DNA from 2 places in the Saccharopolyspora sp. NPDC050389 genome. Region 1 is predicted to be linked to the other one. Evidence: riboswitches for the same ligand, from Rfam matches in the RefSeq annotation. Region 1 holds a riboswitch; the other holds the start of a gene.

Region 1 (7,480 bases):
GGTGCGCGCGCCGTCGACGCCGAAGACAGGTTCGCTCACGAATCCCCCATGGCCGCTCGGTTCCTGATCTTGCGCAGGCTAGCTGCGGGTTCGGTGGAGGGTCAGCGCTTCGGTGCGAAACTGCCCCGAACAGAGCAGTGCCCACCCGTCGCCGGCCGGAGTGGCGTTGACTACTCCCGGTGCTGGTGGATGAGGGTTTTGAGACCTGGCTGTGATATCCAGGTAAGGGTGACCCTCCAGCCGCTCGCGACCGCCGTCCACCGCGCCTACACCGCGGATCTGGACGCCGAGGACTTCTACCGGATGCTGCGCCTGCGCGTCGACGTGTTCGTCGTCGAACAGGAATGCCCCTACCCGGAGTTGGACGGTCGCGACCTGGAAGAGACCACCCGGCACTTCTGGATCGACTCCGCCGACGGCTACGTGCTCGGCTACCTGCGGCTGCTGGAAGACCCCGACGGCACCTTCCGCATCGGCCGGGTATGCACCGCCAAGAGCGCGCGCGGGCTGGGCCTGGGGCGCAAGCTGATGCGCGCCGCGGTCGCGGAGGTGCAGCAAGCGCCTGCCGTGCTCGCCGCCCAGACCTACGCCAAGGAGTTCTACCGCTCCTTCGGGTTCACCGAAGACGGCGAGGAATACCTCGAAGACGGCATCCCGCACGTCGACATGCGCCGCGAGCCCCGCCGGCGGGCGTGACCGGCGCTACTCGGGACTTGACCTCGGTCATTCGGGCTGCCAAGCTCCCCGCGTCCAAATGGAACGTGGAGGAGCGGCAATGGGTGCACAGGCCGGCGTGATCGCCGCGTTGTGCTGCCCCGCATCCGTCGCCCTGCCACCGGACCCGGCGCTTCGCGGCCGGGTGAATCGCGCGCACCCCTTCTGCCGGTCCCGCACCGGCCCCGACGCCGCCTGAGCCTGTCCCGGCCCAGCGGCGTCTTCGACGCGCTCTCCTTTCGCGAGCACTTCCTTGCTGCTCGCGCATTTCCACTACCTCCCGCTGGCCATGCACAGCTACTCGATCGCGCTGATCACCTCGGTGCTCTACGGCGCGACGCTGGCCGGGTTCGTGCCGATGGCGGCGCTGATGCCGACCATGGCGCCGGACCGGCGGGGCGCGGCGATGGCGGCGCTGGACCTCGGCGCGGGGCTGGCCACCGCAGTGGCCCGGCGATCGTCGGGATCGTGCTGCCGCTGTTCGGCGTCGGCGGCGTGATGTGGGTGTTCGCGCTGCTCTACGTGCTCGGCGCTGACGCTGGTGTTGAAGATCCCCAGCCAGGACGGCCCCGAGCTGGGCGAGGCTGAATTTCCGCAGGCAGGTGGTCGTGAGTGTTTTTGAGTGCCATAGCGCCGAAAAACGCTCACGAACAAACGAGGAGTGGCAAGTGAATCTGATCGGCATCCACCTGGATTCGGCCGAGGGGGCCGTCCTCTAGGGCGGGGGTGAATCGGCCGCATGTTTCCGGATAGCCGGGTGATCACGTCTCCACTCCCGCAAGGCATCCGGTCGGTACAGTACCGTGCGGCCGATCTTGGTGGGTTCGGGAAAGTCGTCGTAGGTGCTGGCGTAGCGGTACAGGGTGGCCCGGTTGACCCCGAGAAGTTCCGCCGCTTGGGGAGCGGAGATCAACCCGTCCAGCTCTCTCATGCTTGAGCACGATACTTTGTGATCATGGCGAGGTTTCGGATGTACCCCACTGCGCAGCAGGAGCAGCAGATGCTGCGGCACTGCGCGCACGCCCGGTACGTGTGGAACCTCGCCGTGCAACAGCATTCGAACTGGCGGCCAGGACGCAAGAGCGCGCCTGGGTTCGCTGAGCAGTGCCGTCAGCTCACCGAAGCCCGTGCTGGCAACGAGTGGCTGCGAGACGGCAACGTCGACGTTCAGCAGCAGGCGCTCAAGGATTTTCACTACGCCAAACAGGCCCGGTTCAATTCCGGGTTCGGTGAGCCGGCATGGCGGAAGAAGCACCGGCACGAAGGGTTCCGTGTCATCGGCACCGACCGGGTTCCCGCGTTCAACCCGGACGGTACTGCGCTGCTCAACGTTCGCGGTAAGCAGGTCATGGCCCGAAACGTTGTGGTGCACAAGCTCAACCGCAGCTGGGCGCAAGTCAAGGTCCCAGGCTGCGGGTGGGTGCGGTTCCGGCTCGCCCGCCGCGACCTGCCTGTCGCGAAAACGTTCCGGGTGACCTACCGCAACGGTCAGTGGCACGTGGCGTTCGCTGTCATCCCCGAACCGATCCCGGAACCTGGCAATGGGGAGAAGATCGGTATCGACCGTGGTGTGACGATCACTGCGGCGTTGTCGGATGGGCGGACGCTGAACTGCCCTCAGCTGTCGGGCAAGGAACGAGCGGGGATCCGCAAACATCAACGCCGCGCTGCTCGGGCACCGAAGGCCAGTCCCCAGCGAGCAGCCGAGTACGCCAAGGTCGCGAAGCTCAAAGCGCGGGAAGCGAACCGGCGGAAGGACTGGGCGGAGAAGACCAGCACCACGCTGGCCTGGTCGTTTGATGTGATCCGGTTCGAGAAGCTGAACATCCGGAACATGACCGCCTCAGCGAAGGGGACGGTTGATCAGCCCGGACGCAACGTACGAGCGAAGTCCGGGCTGAACCGGGCAATACTTGCCCAGGGCTGGGGGCTGCTGCGGCAGCGGACCGAACACAAAGCACGTGGACGGGTTGAAGACGTACCCGCCCCGTACACCAGTCTGCGGTGCAGCGACTGCGGTTGGATCGACAAGGACTCGCGCAAGAACCAAGCCGAGTTCGTCTGTTCCCACTGTGGTTTCACCTGCAACGCCGATGTCAACGCGAGCATGAACGTCGCGGCAGGACAGGACGAAAGTCCCAGGCTGTTGGCCTGTGCCGGAGGGACAACACCGCGTGAGCGGTCGAAGAGTGTCCGTGAACCTCAACTCTTGCTCTAGTGAGAGTCGGAATCCCCCGCCTCAGGCGGGGGAGGATGTCAAATGAACATCGAGGAACCCGACTTCGTGCGGCCGGTGCAGGAGGCCGGGGACCGGCTCGGGTACGTGCACATCGGGGAGAGCCACCGCGGCTTCCTGGGATCCGGCACGATCGACTTCCCGGCGTTCTTCCGCGCGCTGGTGGACATCGGCTACACCGGGCCGATCACCTTCGAGAGCTTCTCCTCGGCCGTGGTGGACCCGGCGCTGTCGGACACCCTCGCGGTGTGGCGGAACCTGTGGGACGACAACGAGGACCTGGCCCGCCACGCGCACCGCTACATCACCGACGGGCTGCACGCCGCGGCGCGCCGGTAGGTGCGGTGGAGCGAACGGGCCGTTCTGCGGGGCGAACGGCCCGTTCGCGCCGGCCGCAGTGGTGCTGGTCTCGTCGCCGCCGCGGCCGGTTGGTCCGCCGGGCGAGTTCTGCGACGATGCACCTTGATCCGAATGCAAGGGGTGCGCCAGGAAGCCGGTGGGAATCCGGCACGGTCGGCGCCACTGTGACCGGGGAGCGGCCCTCCCTCGCGAGCCACCGGGGCGACCTGGGAAGGCCGGAGGGACGCGGTGATCCGGGAGTCAGGACACTGCCGCCCCTTGTTCCCGCCACCGGGGCGTCCGAACCCCGAGGAAGGAACACCTGGCATGACCGCTGCCCCGCGCTTTCCCTTCTCCGCCGTCGTCGGCCACGACGATCTCCGGCTGGCGCTGCTGCTCAACGCCGTGCACCCGGGCATCGGCGGCGTGCTCGTCCGAGGCGAGAAGGGCACGGCGAAGTCGACCGTGGTGCGTGCGCTGGCGTCGCTGCTGCCGCCGCTCGACGTGATCACCGACTGCCGCTTCGGCTGCGCCCCGCAGGCCGCCGACCCGCAGTGCCCGGACGGTCCGCACGGCTCCGAGGCCACGCAGCGACCCGCCCAGCTCGTCGAACTCCCCGTCGGCGCCACCGAGGACCGGTTGATCGGCTCGCTCGACCTGGAACGCGCCCTGACCGAAGGGGTCCGCGCCTTCCAGCCCGGCCTGCTCGCCGCCGCGCACCGGGGCGTGCTCTACGTCGACGAGGTGAACCTGCTGCACGACCACCTCGTGGACCTCCTGCTGGACGCCGCGGCGATGGGCCGCGCGCACGTCGAGCGGGAAGGCGTTTCGGTGTCGCACGCGGCGTCGTTCCTGCTGGTGGGCACCATGAACCCGGAGGAAGGCGAGCTGCGCCCGCAGCTGCTCGACCGGTTCGGGCTCACCGTGCACGTCGCCGCGTCGCGGGAGGTGACGACCCGGACCGAGGTGGTGCGCCGCCGCCTGGCGTTCGAAGCCGACCCGGCCGGGTTCGCCGCGCGGTGGGCTGACGCCGACGCCGAACTGGCCGCGTGGATCGCCGCCGCCCGTTCCCGAGTGGACTCGGTGGCCCTCCCGGACGGAGAGTTGCGCCGGATCTCCGCGTTGTGCGCGTCTTTCGACGTCGACGGCATGCGAGCCGACCTCGTGCTGGCGCGCACCGCCATCGCGCACGCGGCCTGGCGCGGCGCCGAGGCGGTCGCCGAGGAGGACGTCGAGGCGGCGGCCCGGCTCGCGCTGCCGCACCGGCGCCGCCGCGACCCGTTCGACGAGCCCGGCATCGCCGAAGACCAGCTCCAACAGGCCCTGTCCGAGGCGGCGGAGCACGCCGACGACGGCGACGACGAGCCGCCGGAAGGACCGGACGGCGGCGGCCAGCCGCCGGAAGGGCCCGAGGGGCCTACGGGGCCGGACGGCGGGGCCGACGGCTCGGAGGAGCGCAGCGACGACCGGGCGCCCGCGCAGCGGCCGCCGGCAGCGCCGGCGCCGGCGTTCCAGGCGCGGCTGCTGGAGGTGCCGGGGCTCGGCGACGGCGCGCCGGGACGGCGGTCGCGGTCCCGGGCGCGGAGCGGCCGGACGACGCGCTCGTCCACTGTGGAGGGACACGGCATTCACCTGTCGGCCACGCTGGCCGCCGCGGCACCGCATCAGGTCGTGCGCGGGCGCAGCGGCCCCGGGCTGGTGCTGCGGGGGGACGATCTGCGGCGCGCCATCCGGGAGGGGCGCGAGGGGAACCTGGTGCTGTTCGCGGTGGACGCGTCGGGGTCGATGGCCGCCCGGGAACGGATGTCGGCGGTCAGCGGCGCCGTCCTATCGCTGCTGCGGGATGCCTACCAGCGTCGCGACAAGGTCGGCGTGGTGACCTTCCGCGGCGACTCGGCGGAACTCGCGCTGCCTCCGACGTCCTCCGTGGACATCGCGGCCGCGCGGATGCGACAGCTGCGCACCGGTGGTCGCACGCCGCTGGCCGGCGGATTGCTGCGCGTTCACCGAGTGGTGCAGACCGAGCGGATGCGGGATCCGCAGCGACGGGCCCTGGTCGTGCTGCTGACCGACGGAAAGGCCACGGTGCCGGTGGATTCCGGGCTCACTGGGCGGATTCGGACGCAGCGTGCGGTCGATGACGCGCTGCGCTCGGCGGGCCTGCTCGCCGAGGCGGCCGTGGCATCCGTCGTGGTGGATTGCGAGAACGGTCCCGTCCGGCTCGGGCTGGCCGGTCGGCTCGCGGCCGCGCTCGGCGGTCCCTGCCTGCGGCTGGAGGAGCTTTCCGCGGACAACGTCGCGGGAGTCGTCCGCGCGGTCCGGGACGAGCGCCCCCGTGCGGCTTGATCTCGTTTTGATTACGAGATCCGACGTTTCGTCTTCTGACCCGCCCGACCGATTGGTACGGTGACGCCGTCCACCTGACCCCCAGGGGTGGACCCGCAAGATGCCCCCGCGCTCCCGGTAACCCCCAGGCCGGTCGAGTGCGGGGGCTCTTTTTCGCCCACCGGAACCGATTCGCGACCGCCCGGCTCACGCCGCCCGGTCGCCGACCGACGGCGGACCCTCCGGCGCGACGACGCGGGTTTGGTAGCGGTGGCGGCAGGCGGCCGCCGTGATCAGCAGCGGAACCGCCGTGGTGGCGGCGATCCCGAAGATCAACCCGTACGAGCCGCGTTCCGCGAAATGCCCGGCGGCCGCCGAGGCGGCCGCGCTGCCCAGGAACAACGCCGAGGCGAACAACGCCACGGCGGTGCCCCTGGCCTCCGGAACCACCGAGGTCACCCAGGTCTGCAACGACGAATGCATGAACGACCAGCCGCCGCCGAGCAGCAACGCCGTGACCACCACGGTCGCGATGCTCGCGGTGGTGGTCACGACCAGGTAGCCGACGAACATCGACGCGCCGCCGATCGCGATCAACTGCCAGACCGCCAACCGCCGCCCCAGCGCCTTCACCAGCCGGGAGAACACCCACACGCCGACGCCGTAAGCGGCGGTGGCGAGCCCGGCCACCGCGACGTCCACGCCCTCGTGCACCAGCGCCGACGCCAGGAACGTCATGGTGCCCAGCAACACCGCGCCCTCGACGAACACCAACCCGAAGACCAGCAGCGCCCAGCGATTCGTCAACACCGCCATCAGGTGGTCGCGCACGCCCTGGGCCTGAGCGCGCTCCGGCTCCGGCAGCTTGCGGAGCAGGACGGCGCACAACGCGGCGCAGACGGCCGGGAGCGCGAAAACCGCGCGCCAGTCCAGAAAACCGGCCAGGAGTCCGCCGACGGCGGTCGCCAACGCGGTGCCCATCGCCGACGCCGCCATCAGATCCGAGAGCGCGCCCTGCCGGTGCTCCTGCGGCACGGTGTCGCCGACATAGGTCAGCGAAGCGGGCACGACGGCGCCCATGCACGCGCCGGTGACCACGCGCGCCACGATCAGCGCGGTCAGATTCGGCGCCAGCGCGGAAACCAACCCGCCCGCCGCGGCGGCGAGCATCGTGCCGCGCATGACCGGCAGCCGGCCGAAGCGATCCGACAGCAAACCCCACAGCGGCTGGGAAAGGCCGTAGGCGAGGAAGTAGCCGCTGGCGACGGCGACCGCGGTGGCCAGCGGCTCGTTCAGCGCGAGCGCGATCAGCAGCAGCATCGGGGTGACCGCGAAGCGGTCGAAGTTGGAGATCAGCGCGGCGAAGGACAGCACCAGCGGTGGCCTGGTCGGCATCGGGCGGCTCCCTCGCTGATTGGGACGACCGTCCATGATCGCGGCCTGCACCGTTCCAGAATCCCGTGACCTCGGCCACCATCGGAGTGGGTGGCATTAGGCCATTGGGGCGTGATCAAGGGCTGAGGTTTTGCGGATATGTCTCGTATCGGCGTTCCCGGGCATGGCTGGAGCAGCGCCGGCCGGCCGATCGCGGCCGGGCCGAACCGGAGGTGGAGCAGGCGCTGAACCTGTTGCACCGCCCGGAGATCGACGTGGCGGTCACCCCCTACGACGGCAAGTCGGACGCCGTCCACCGGGCGCGCGCGGCGGTGGCGGGGAACTGCGCAAGGTCGAGAAGACCATGGCGCTGCCGACGCGGCGGGTCGGCTACTTCGTGGTGACCGGCCGGGACGGCGGTGGGCAACCGGTCCGGCTTCCGGCGATCGGCTGGCGAGACACCGAAGAAGGCCGCTACAGCGTCACGACGCG
Region 2 (7,480 bases), on a different contig from region 1:
GCCTGGTCATCGTGGTGACCTTGGCGTGCGTGGCTCGGCTGGCGCTGCGGTCGCGGCATCGCGGGGTTCGGAGCACCGATCGCAGCTTGGACTTCTCCCACGCATTGATGGGCGTCGGGATGAGCGCCATGTTGCTGTCCCCCGCGCTTCCTTCCGGCTTGTGGGCCGCGCCGTTCGTCGCGAACTCCGCTTGGCTGGGCGTGCTGGCCCTGCGCCGCCGTCCCGCTCGCGCATATCTGCACCACCTGACGGGCGCGCTGGCGATGGCTTACATGTTCGCCGCTGCGCGGTCTCACTCCGCCGCTTCGCAGACGTTCTCGTTGCCCTCCGGGCACTCGTCCGGGCACTCGCACGGCAGCGTGTCGGCCGTCTTCGACGCCCATCCCGCCGGCTTCGCCTTCCCGCTCGTCGCTTGGGTGCTGATGATCTACAGCTTTCTCAGCGCCGGCTTCGCCGGCACCGATCTGCTGCGCCCGCCGCCGGCTTGCCACCGGTTCGCTGCCGCGACCGAACTGGTCCTGTCGCTGAGCATGGGCTACATGTTCCTGACCATGCTCTGACATCAGCCTGGGTGCTCCGTTTCGCCAGGCAACTGCCCGTGCGTACTTCGTGTTGCCATAGCGACACAAAGTACGCACGGGTCACCACGGGCCTTCAGTCCATTCCGGACACTCGGAGGGTGATGTTCAGGCGGCCTGCCGTCATGCCTATTTCCGGGCTCGTGCCCGGGAACGTCTTCGGCACTCCGTGGTAGGCCAGGCGGGACTGGCCGCCGAAGACGAACAGGTCTCCCGAACACAGCTCCACGTCCGTCCACGGCCTGTTGCGGTTCTCCGTGTTCCCGAAGCGGAAGACGCACGTGTCGCCGAGGCTCAGCGACACCACCGGCTCCCGGCTCCGCTCGTCGCGGTCCTGGTGCATGCCCATCCGCGCGTCGGCGTCGTAGAAGTTGACCAGCGCCACGTCCGGCCGGTAGTCCTCGGCGGCGCGGCCGTAGGCGTCGGCCAGCGCCCTGCGCCCCAGGTCGCCGAGCCAGTCCGGGAACGGCGTGACCGGGGAGCCGTCGCCGTCGTCGACCGTTCGCGAGTACCGGTAGGGATACCAGTGCCAGCCGAGGCACACGGTTCGCACCGACATCATGCCGCCGCTCGGCAGCCGGGCCGATCGCATGCCCGCCGGCGAACGGGCCCATTCCCGGCACGCGACGACCAGTTCGCGCTGCCGCTCGGCGTCCAGCCAGTCGGGCACGTGCACCGCTCCCGGGGCGATCTCGGCCCGCTCGCGCGGGATCAACGACTCCATGCCAGTCCCTCTACCACGCCATGATCATCCGGGCTCGGCGATCTCCGCGTGAGAACGCTCTCAATGCTGGTCTCCTTACTCCGATCAGGTTAGGCTTGCCAAACTTTTGGAGCCAACCGGACAGGCAGGGAGCACCATGTTCCGTCCTCGTCGACTGCTCGCGGCCATCACCACCGTGCTCGCGCTCGGCACCGCCGCGGCGTGCGGCACGTCGACCCCCGATCAGTCCACCGCGCCCCAAGGCAACGAGCGGATCGTCACTCACGCCAAGGGCCAGACCAAGATCGCCGGCACCCCGCAGCGGGTGGTCGTGCTGGACACCGGAGAACTCGACGCGGTGCTGGCGCTGGGAGTCAAGCCGGTCGGAACCGTGCTGCCGGACGCCAACAAGACGCTGCAGCCGTACCTCGCCGAGAAGGCCGGCAACATCGAGGTCGTCGGCACCATCGGCTCGCCCAACCTGGAGAAGATCGCCGCGCTCAAGCCGGACCTGATCCTGTCCAGCAAGGTCCGCGACGACCAGAACTACGACGCGCTGAGCAAGATCGCGCCGACCGTGTTCGCCGAGACCGTCGGCAAGACCTGGAAGGAGAACTTCCTTCTCGACGCCGAGGCGCTGGACAAGAAGGCGGAGGCGCAGCAGATCCTCGACGCCTACCAGCAGCGCGCCGCCGACATCGGCAAGCAGGTCGGCGACCCGGCGACCCGCAAGGTCAGCATGCTGCGGTTCATCCCCGGCGAAATCCGCCTGTACGGCAAGGGCTCCTTCATCGGCACGATCCTGGCCGACGCGGGCTTCAGCCGCCCCGACAACCAGCAGATCGAGCAGACCCACGCCAAGATCAGCCGCGAGCAGATCTCCCAGGCCGACGGCGACCAGCTGTTCTACGCCGCCTACGGCGAGAGCGCCAAGCAGCAGATGACCGGCGTGGTCGACTCGGTGCAGTGGACGACCCTCAACGCCGTGAAGAACGGCAAGGCCGTCGAGGTCCACGACGACACCTGGTTCCTCGGTCTCGGCCCGATCGCCGCCAACCTGGTCCTGGACGACCTGCAGAAGGCCTTCGCGCAGCAGTGACCCGGAGAAGAGCCCGTGGGTCCGCCGGACTCACGGGCTTTTCGCTGCGCTGATCCGCAGCTCGCCGGCGCTGCGCCCGACGCGCAGCTCGCGCGCCCCGGGCTCGACGTCCACCACCACCGACACCTCGGCTCCCGCCTCGGCCTCGGCGACGGCGAACCCCGCCAGCCGCAGCGGCTCCACGGCGTACACCTGCACGACCTCGCGTCCCGCTCGGTCACCGGTGTTGCGCAGCTTCACCCGTACGTTCTCGCCTTCGGCGACGACCTCCAGGTACTCCCAGGTCGTGTACCCGAGCCCGTGTCCGAAGTGGAACGCCGGCGTCACGCCCCGGTCTTCGTAGGCGCGGTAGCCGACCAGAGTTCCCTCGGCGTAATGCAGTTCGCCGTCCACCGGCTGCACGCCGGGCAGCGGGACCGGGACGTCGGCGAGCTCGGCCGGGAACGTCGTCGGCAGCCGGCCGCCGGGCTCGGCCCGCCCCAGCAGCACGTCGGCCAGCGCGTCCCCGTATTCCTGGCTGCCAAACCAGGTCCACAGCACCGCGGGCACGTCGGTGGCCCAGGGCATGAGCACCGGCGAGCCGGCGTTGACCACCACGACGGTGTTCGGGTTCGCCGCCGCCACCTTGCGGACCAGCTCGTTCTGCGCGCCCGGCAGGTCCAGCGAGACGCGGTCGCGGCCCTCGGTCTCGACCTCGTCGTTGGTGCCGACCACGACCACCGCGACGTCGGCGTCCCGGGCGATCGCCAGGGCCGCGGCGAGTTCGCTGGCGTCGTCCCATTCCCGCGCGCGGTGCCCGATTCCGACCGCCACCAGCGCATCGAGGCTCTGCGGGGTGAACTCCACGGTCAGCGCGGCCTGACCGGCAGCGTCCAGGTCCGATTCCACGAGCACCACGTTGAACCGCTGCTCGGGCGGTTCCAGCATGTCGCCCAGCGGGTCGCCGATCCCGTCCGCTCGCACCACGTCCGCGGCCAGCACCTCCCGGCCGGAGAGTTCGACGCGGAAGCTGCCGGTGCCGTTCACCCCGAACACGTGCTCACCGACGTCGAGCCGGAGAATTCCCCGCAGGCGAAACGACTTCGTCCCGGCAGGCAGGCCACCGAGCCACACCAGCCGATCGGTGCCGCGCAGTTCGCTCTCGAGCACCGCACCGTCGGCGCCGAGGTAGTCGACCCGCAGGCCGCTCCCCTCACCTTCCGGATCGGTGCTCTCCGCGTCCGGGATCACGTCCAGCAGTCGCCTATGCCGGACACCGCGCTGGTACACCACATCCGCGTCCGGCAACGCCGCCCGCAGCCCGTCCAGCGGCGTCACCACGTGCGGCGGGCTGACGTGCGACGAGCCGCCGCCCTGCACCGCGGGGATGGTGGCGTTCTCGCCGATCACCGCGACCTTCGCGACCTTCGGGTCGATCGGCAGCAGTGGCGCGTCGGCCACGATCTCGTTGCGCAGCAACACGAATCCCTGCGCCGCGAGCCGCCGGATGACCGGCCGGGCCTCCTCCGACGGTCCGCCGCCGCCGGGTTCGGAGTCCTCGAACGCACCGACGCGGTCGGCCAGCCGCAACACGCGCAGAACCTTGTCGTCGAGCACCTCCTCGGGAACCTCGCCCCGCTCCACGGCTTTCGCGAGCTTCCCGCCGCTCCAAGGGCTTTTCGGGCCGGGCATCGCCAGGTCGAGGCCGCCAAGCGCTGCCTCCTTGAGCGAGCGGGTGGCGAACCAGTCCGACACGAGCATCCCGTCCCACGCCCACTCGCTCTTGAGGATGTCGTTCACCAGCGCGGAATTCTCGGTCATCGTGCGGCCGTTCACCGAGTTGTAGGCGGCCATCAGCGCCCACGGCGAGGCCTTCGCGATGATCCGCTCGAACGGCTTGAGGTAGACCTCGCGCAGCGTCTGCTCGTCGACGACCGCGTCGTAGCTGAGCCGCTCGGTTTCGCTGTCGTTGGCGACGAAGTGCTTCGGCGTCGCGGCCACCCCGCGCGACTGGATGCCCGCCACCACCTCGGCGCCGATCTCGGCGATCAGCAACGGATCTTCGGAGAAGTTCTCGAAATGCCTGCCCCCGAAAGGACTTCGATGCACGTTGATCGTCGGCGCCAGCACCACGTGCACGCCCCGGCGGCGCGCCTCGTCGCCGAACATCTCCCCCACCGCCCGCGCCGCCGCCCGATCCCACGTCGCCGCCAGCGCGGACGCCACCGGGAACAGCAGCGAGGTGTCGCGCTCGTCCCAGGTCGTGCCGCGCACCCCGTTCGGGCCGTCGGAGAGCACCAGCGACCGCAACCCGATCTTGGGCATCGGGTGCAGGGTCCAGAAGTCGGCGCCGGTCAACAGCAGCGCCTTGTCCGCCACGGTCAACTCCGAAACCAACGACCGAAGCTTCGCCTCGTCCACCGGTACCCCTTTCGCCAGCCCTCGGCCGCCCAGTCTCGGGCAATGCGCCCGGACTGTCGACCGGTACCGCGCCACGCCGTTATCTGCCCATGCACGCCGTCTCTGAACCCAACATGTAGTGTGTCGATCGCTGGTGGTTCACCGGAGGCATCCGGTGAGGCAAGAGGGAACCCGGTGCGAATCCGGGACTGCCCCGCAGCGGTGAACGGGAACGAACGTCGTGACCCGACTGCCGAAACGGCAGCGGGTAGAGCACTGGGCGAGCAGCCTGGGAAGCCGCGACCACTAGGCCGCCCGTGAGTCCGAAGACCTGCCGCCGGTGCACGCGCGAAGCGTGCAGTCCGGGACCTCGAGGGCGGGTCTGCGCGGACGACCAGCGGCTGCCGCCGCCGGGTCTCCTCGCGCGCCGTCGTGGTCCGCCGAGCTCGCGAGGGAGAGAGCCCGTGACGGCGACACTCAACGACTGGACCCGCGTGTCCACTGTGGTCCACCAAGCCTGCGCCGGGCTGTCCGGCGTGTCCGCGGAAGCCGTGCTCGACGAGGTGCGACGCACCGGCTACACCGGCATCAGCGACGACGAGCTCGCATTGGCCCAGGTCATGGCGGCGCGCACGCTGATCGAGACCGAACCGAACTACTCGCAGGTCACCGCCCGGCTGCTGCTGGACCGGATGCGGCGCGAGGCGCTGAGCTTCCTCAGCGAGCCGCAGGAGGCCGACCAGGAGGAGATGCGCGCCCGCTACCCGAAGTACTTCGCCGACTACGTGCGGCGCGGCATCGAGCTGAACCGGCTAGACCCGGAGCTGGGCACCTTCGACCTGGCGCGACTGGGCGGCGCGCTGGCTCCGGAACGCGACCTGACCTTCGGCTTCCTCGGCCTGCAGACCCTCTACGACCGCTACTTCCTGCACCACGACGGCACCCGGTTCGAGCTGCCGCAGGCGTTCTTCATGCGGGTCGCAATGGGCCTCGCGCTGCGCGAGGACGACCGCGAGGCCCGGGCCATCGAGTTCTACCACCTGCTGTCGTCGTTCGACTTCATGTGCTCGACGCCGACGCTGTTCAACGCCGGCACCACCCGGCCGCAGCTGTCGTCCTGCTTCCTGACCACTGTGGACGACGACCTGTCCGGCATCTTCCACTCGATCAGCAACAACGCGCTGCTTTCGAAGTACGCCGGCGGGCTGGGCAACGACTGGACGCCGGTGCGCGGCATCGGCGCCCACATCAACGGCACCAACGGCAAGTCGCAGGGCGTGGTGCCGTTCCTGAAGATCGCCAACGACACCGCCGTGGCGGTCAACCAGGGCGGCCGGCGCAAGGGCGCGGTGTGCGCGTACCTGGAGACCTGGCACATCGACGTCGAGGAGTTCCTCGACCTGCGCAAGAACACCGGCGACGACCGCCGCCGCACCCACGACATGAACACGGCGAACTGGGTGCCCGACGAGTTCCTGCGCCGCGTCGAGGCCGACGGGCAGTGGACGCTGTTCTCCCCGGACGAGACCCCGGACCTGCACGACCTCTACGGCCGGGCGTTCGCCGAGCGCTACCGCGCCTACGAGCAGGCCGCCGACCGCGGCGAGATCAAGGTGTTCAAGCGGGTCCGAGCGGTGGAGTTGTGGCGGCGGATGCTGACCATGCTCTTCGAGACCGGCCACCCCTGGATCACCTTCAAGGACCCGTGCAACCTGCGTTCACCGCAGCAGCACAACGGCGTCGTGCACTCCTCGAACCTTTGCACCGAGATCACCCTGAACACCAGCACCGACGAGGTGGCGGTGTGCAACCTCGGGTCGATCAACCTGGCCCGGCACGTCACCGCCGACGGCATCGACGCCGAGAAGCTGGAGCGCACCACCCGCATCGCCGTGCGGATGCTGGACAACGTCATCGACATCAACTTCTACACGATCCCCGAGGCGCGCCGGTCCAACCTGCGGCACCGGCCGGTCGGGCTGGGGCTGATGGGCTTCGCGGACGCGCTGTTCGTGCAGCGCATCCCGGCGTCGTCGGATGCCGCGGTGGAGTTCGCCGACCGCAGCATGGAGCAGATCAGCTACCACGCCATCGCCGCGTCCAGCGCGCTCGCGGCCGAGCGCGGCCGCTACGAGTCCTTCGACGGGTCGCTGTGGAGCCGCGGCGTCCTGCCGATCGACTCGCTCGAACTGCTCGCCGAGGCCCGCGACGGCGACGTCGACCTGGACCTATCGTCCACACTGGACTGGGAGGCGCTGCGGGCGCGGGTGGTGCGCGACGGCATGCGCAACTCCAACGTGATGGCCATCGCGCCGACCGCCACGATCTCCAACATCTGCGGCGTCAACCAGTCCATCGAGCCGGTCTACCGCAACCTGTACGTCAAGGCGAACATGTCCGGCGACTTCACCGTGGTCAACCCGCACCTGGTCGCCGACCTGAAGCGGGCCGGGCTGTGGGACGAGGCGATGGTCGCGGACCTGAAGTTCCACGACGGCAGCCTGCTGCCGATCGAGCGGATCCCACAGGAGCTCAAGGACCTGTACGCCACCGCGTTCGAGATCGAACCGCGCTGGCTGGTGGAGGCTGCGGCGCGTCGGCAGAAGTGGATCGACCAGGCGCAGTCGCTGAACCTCTACGTCAGCCGGCCCAGCGGCCGCACGCTCGACGAGCTCTACCGGCTCGCCTGGCACAAGGGCCTGAAGACCACGTACTACCTGC

What was found. A riboswitch is a leader RNA that binds a small molecule or an ion and turns the genes downstream of it on or off. The one in region 1 is predicted to bind cobalamin.
Region 2: another riboswitch for cobalamin. It lies ahead of AB0I53_RS02450 (ribonucleoside-diphosphate reductase subunit alpha); the one in region 1 lies ahead of AB0I53_RS42880 (putative cobaltochelatase).

What each region holds. Positions count from the first base shown of each region.
Region 1 is NZ_JBFAKG010000112.1:7,893-15,372, reverse strand. It holds gene AB0I53_RS42915 (YbaB/EbfC family nucleoid-associated protein) at 1-39, opposite strand, end outside; gene AB0I53_RS42910 (GNAT family N-acetyltransferase) at 229-696, shown strand; gene AB0I53_RS42905 (hypothetical protein) at 776-913, shown strand; gene AB0I53_RS42900 (hypothetical protein) at 968-1,213, shown strand; gene AB0I53_RS42895 (helix-turn-helix domain-containing protein) at 1,430-1,645, opposite strand; gene AB0I53_RS42890 (transposase) at 1,685-2,932, shown strand; gene AB0I53_RS42885 (TIM barrel protein) at 2,975-3,289, shown strand; cobalamin riboswitch at 3,437-3,561, shown strand; gene AB0I53_RS42880 (putative cobaltochelatase) at 3,617-5,635, shown strand; gene AB0I53_RS42875 (MFS transporter) at 5,822-7,009, opposite strand; gene AB0I53_RS42870 (ESX secretion-associated protein EspG) at 7,173-7,480, shown strand, end outside.
Region 2 is NZ_JBFAKG010000002.1:235,920-243,399, forward strand. It holds gene AB0I53_RS02430 (DUF5134 domain-containing protein) at 1-560, shown strand, start outside; gene AB0I53_RS02435 (alpha-ketoglutarate-dependent dioxygenase AlkB) at 655-1,302, opposite strand; gene AB0I53_RS02440 (iron-siderophore ABC transporter substrate-binding protein) at 1,439-2,380, shown strand; gene AB0I53_RS02445 (glycoside hydrolase family 3 C-terminal domain-containing protein) at 2,411-4,780, opposite strand; cobalamin riboswitch at 4,898-5,113, shown strand; gene AB0I53_RS02450 (ribonucleoside-diphosphate reductase subunit alpha) at 5,224-7,480, shown strand, end outside.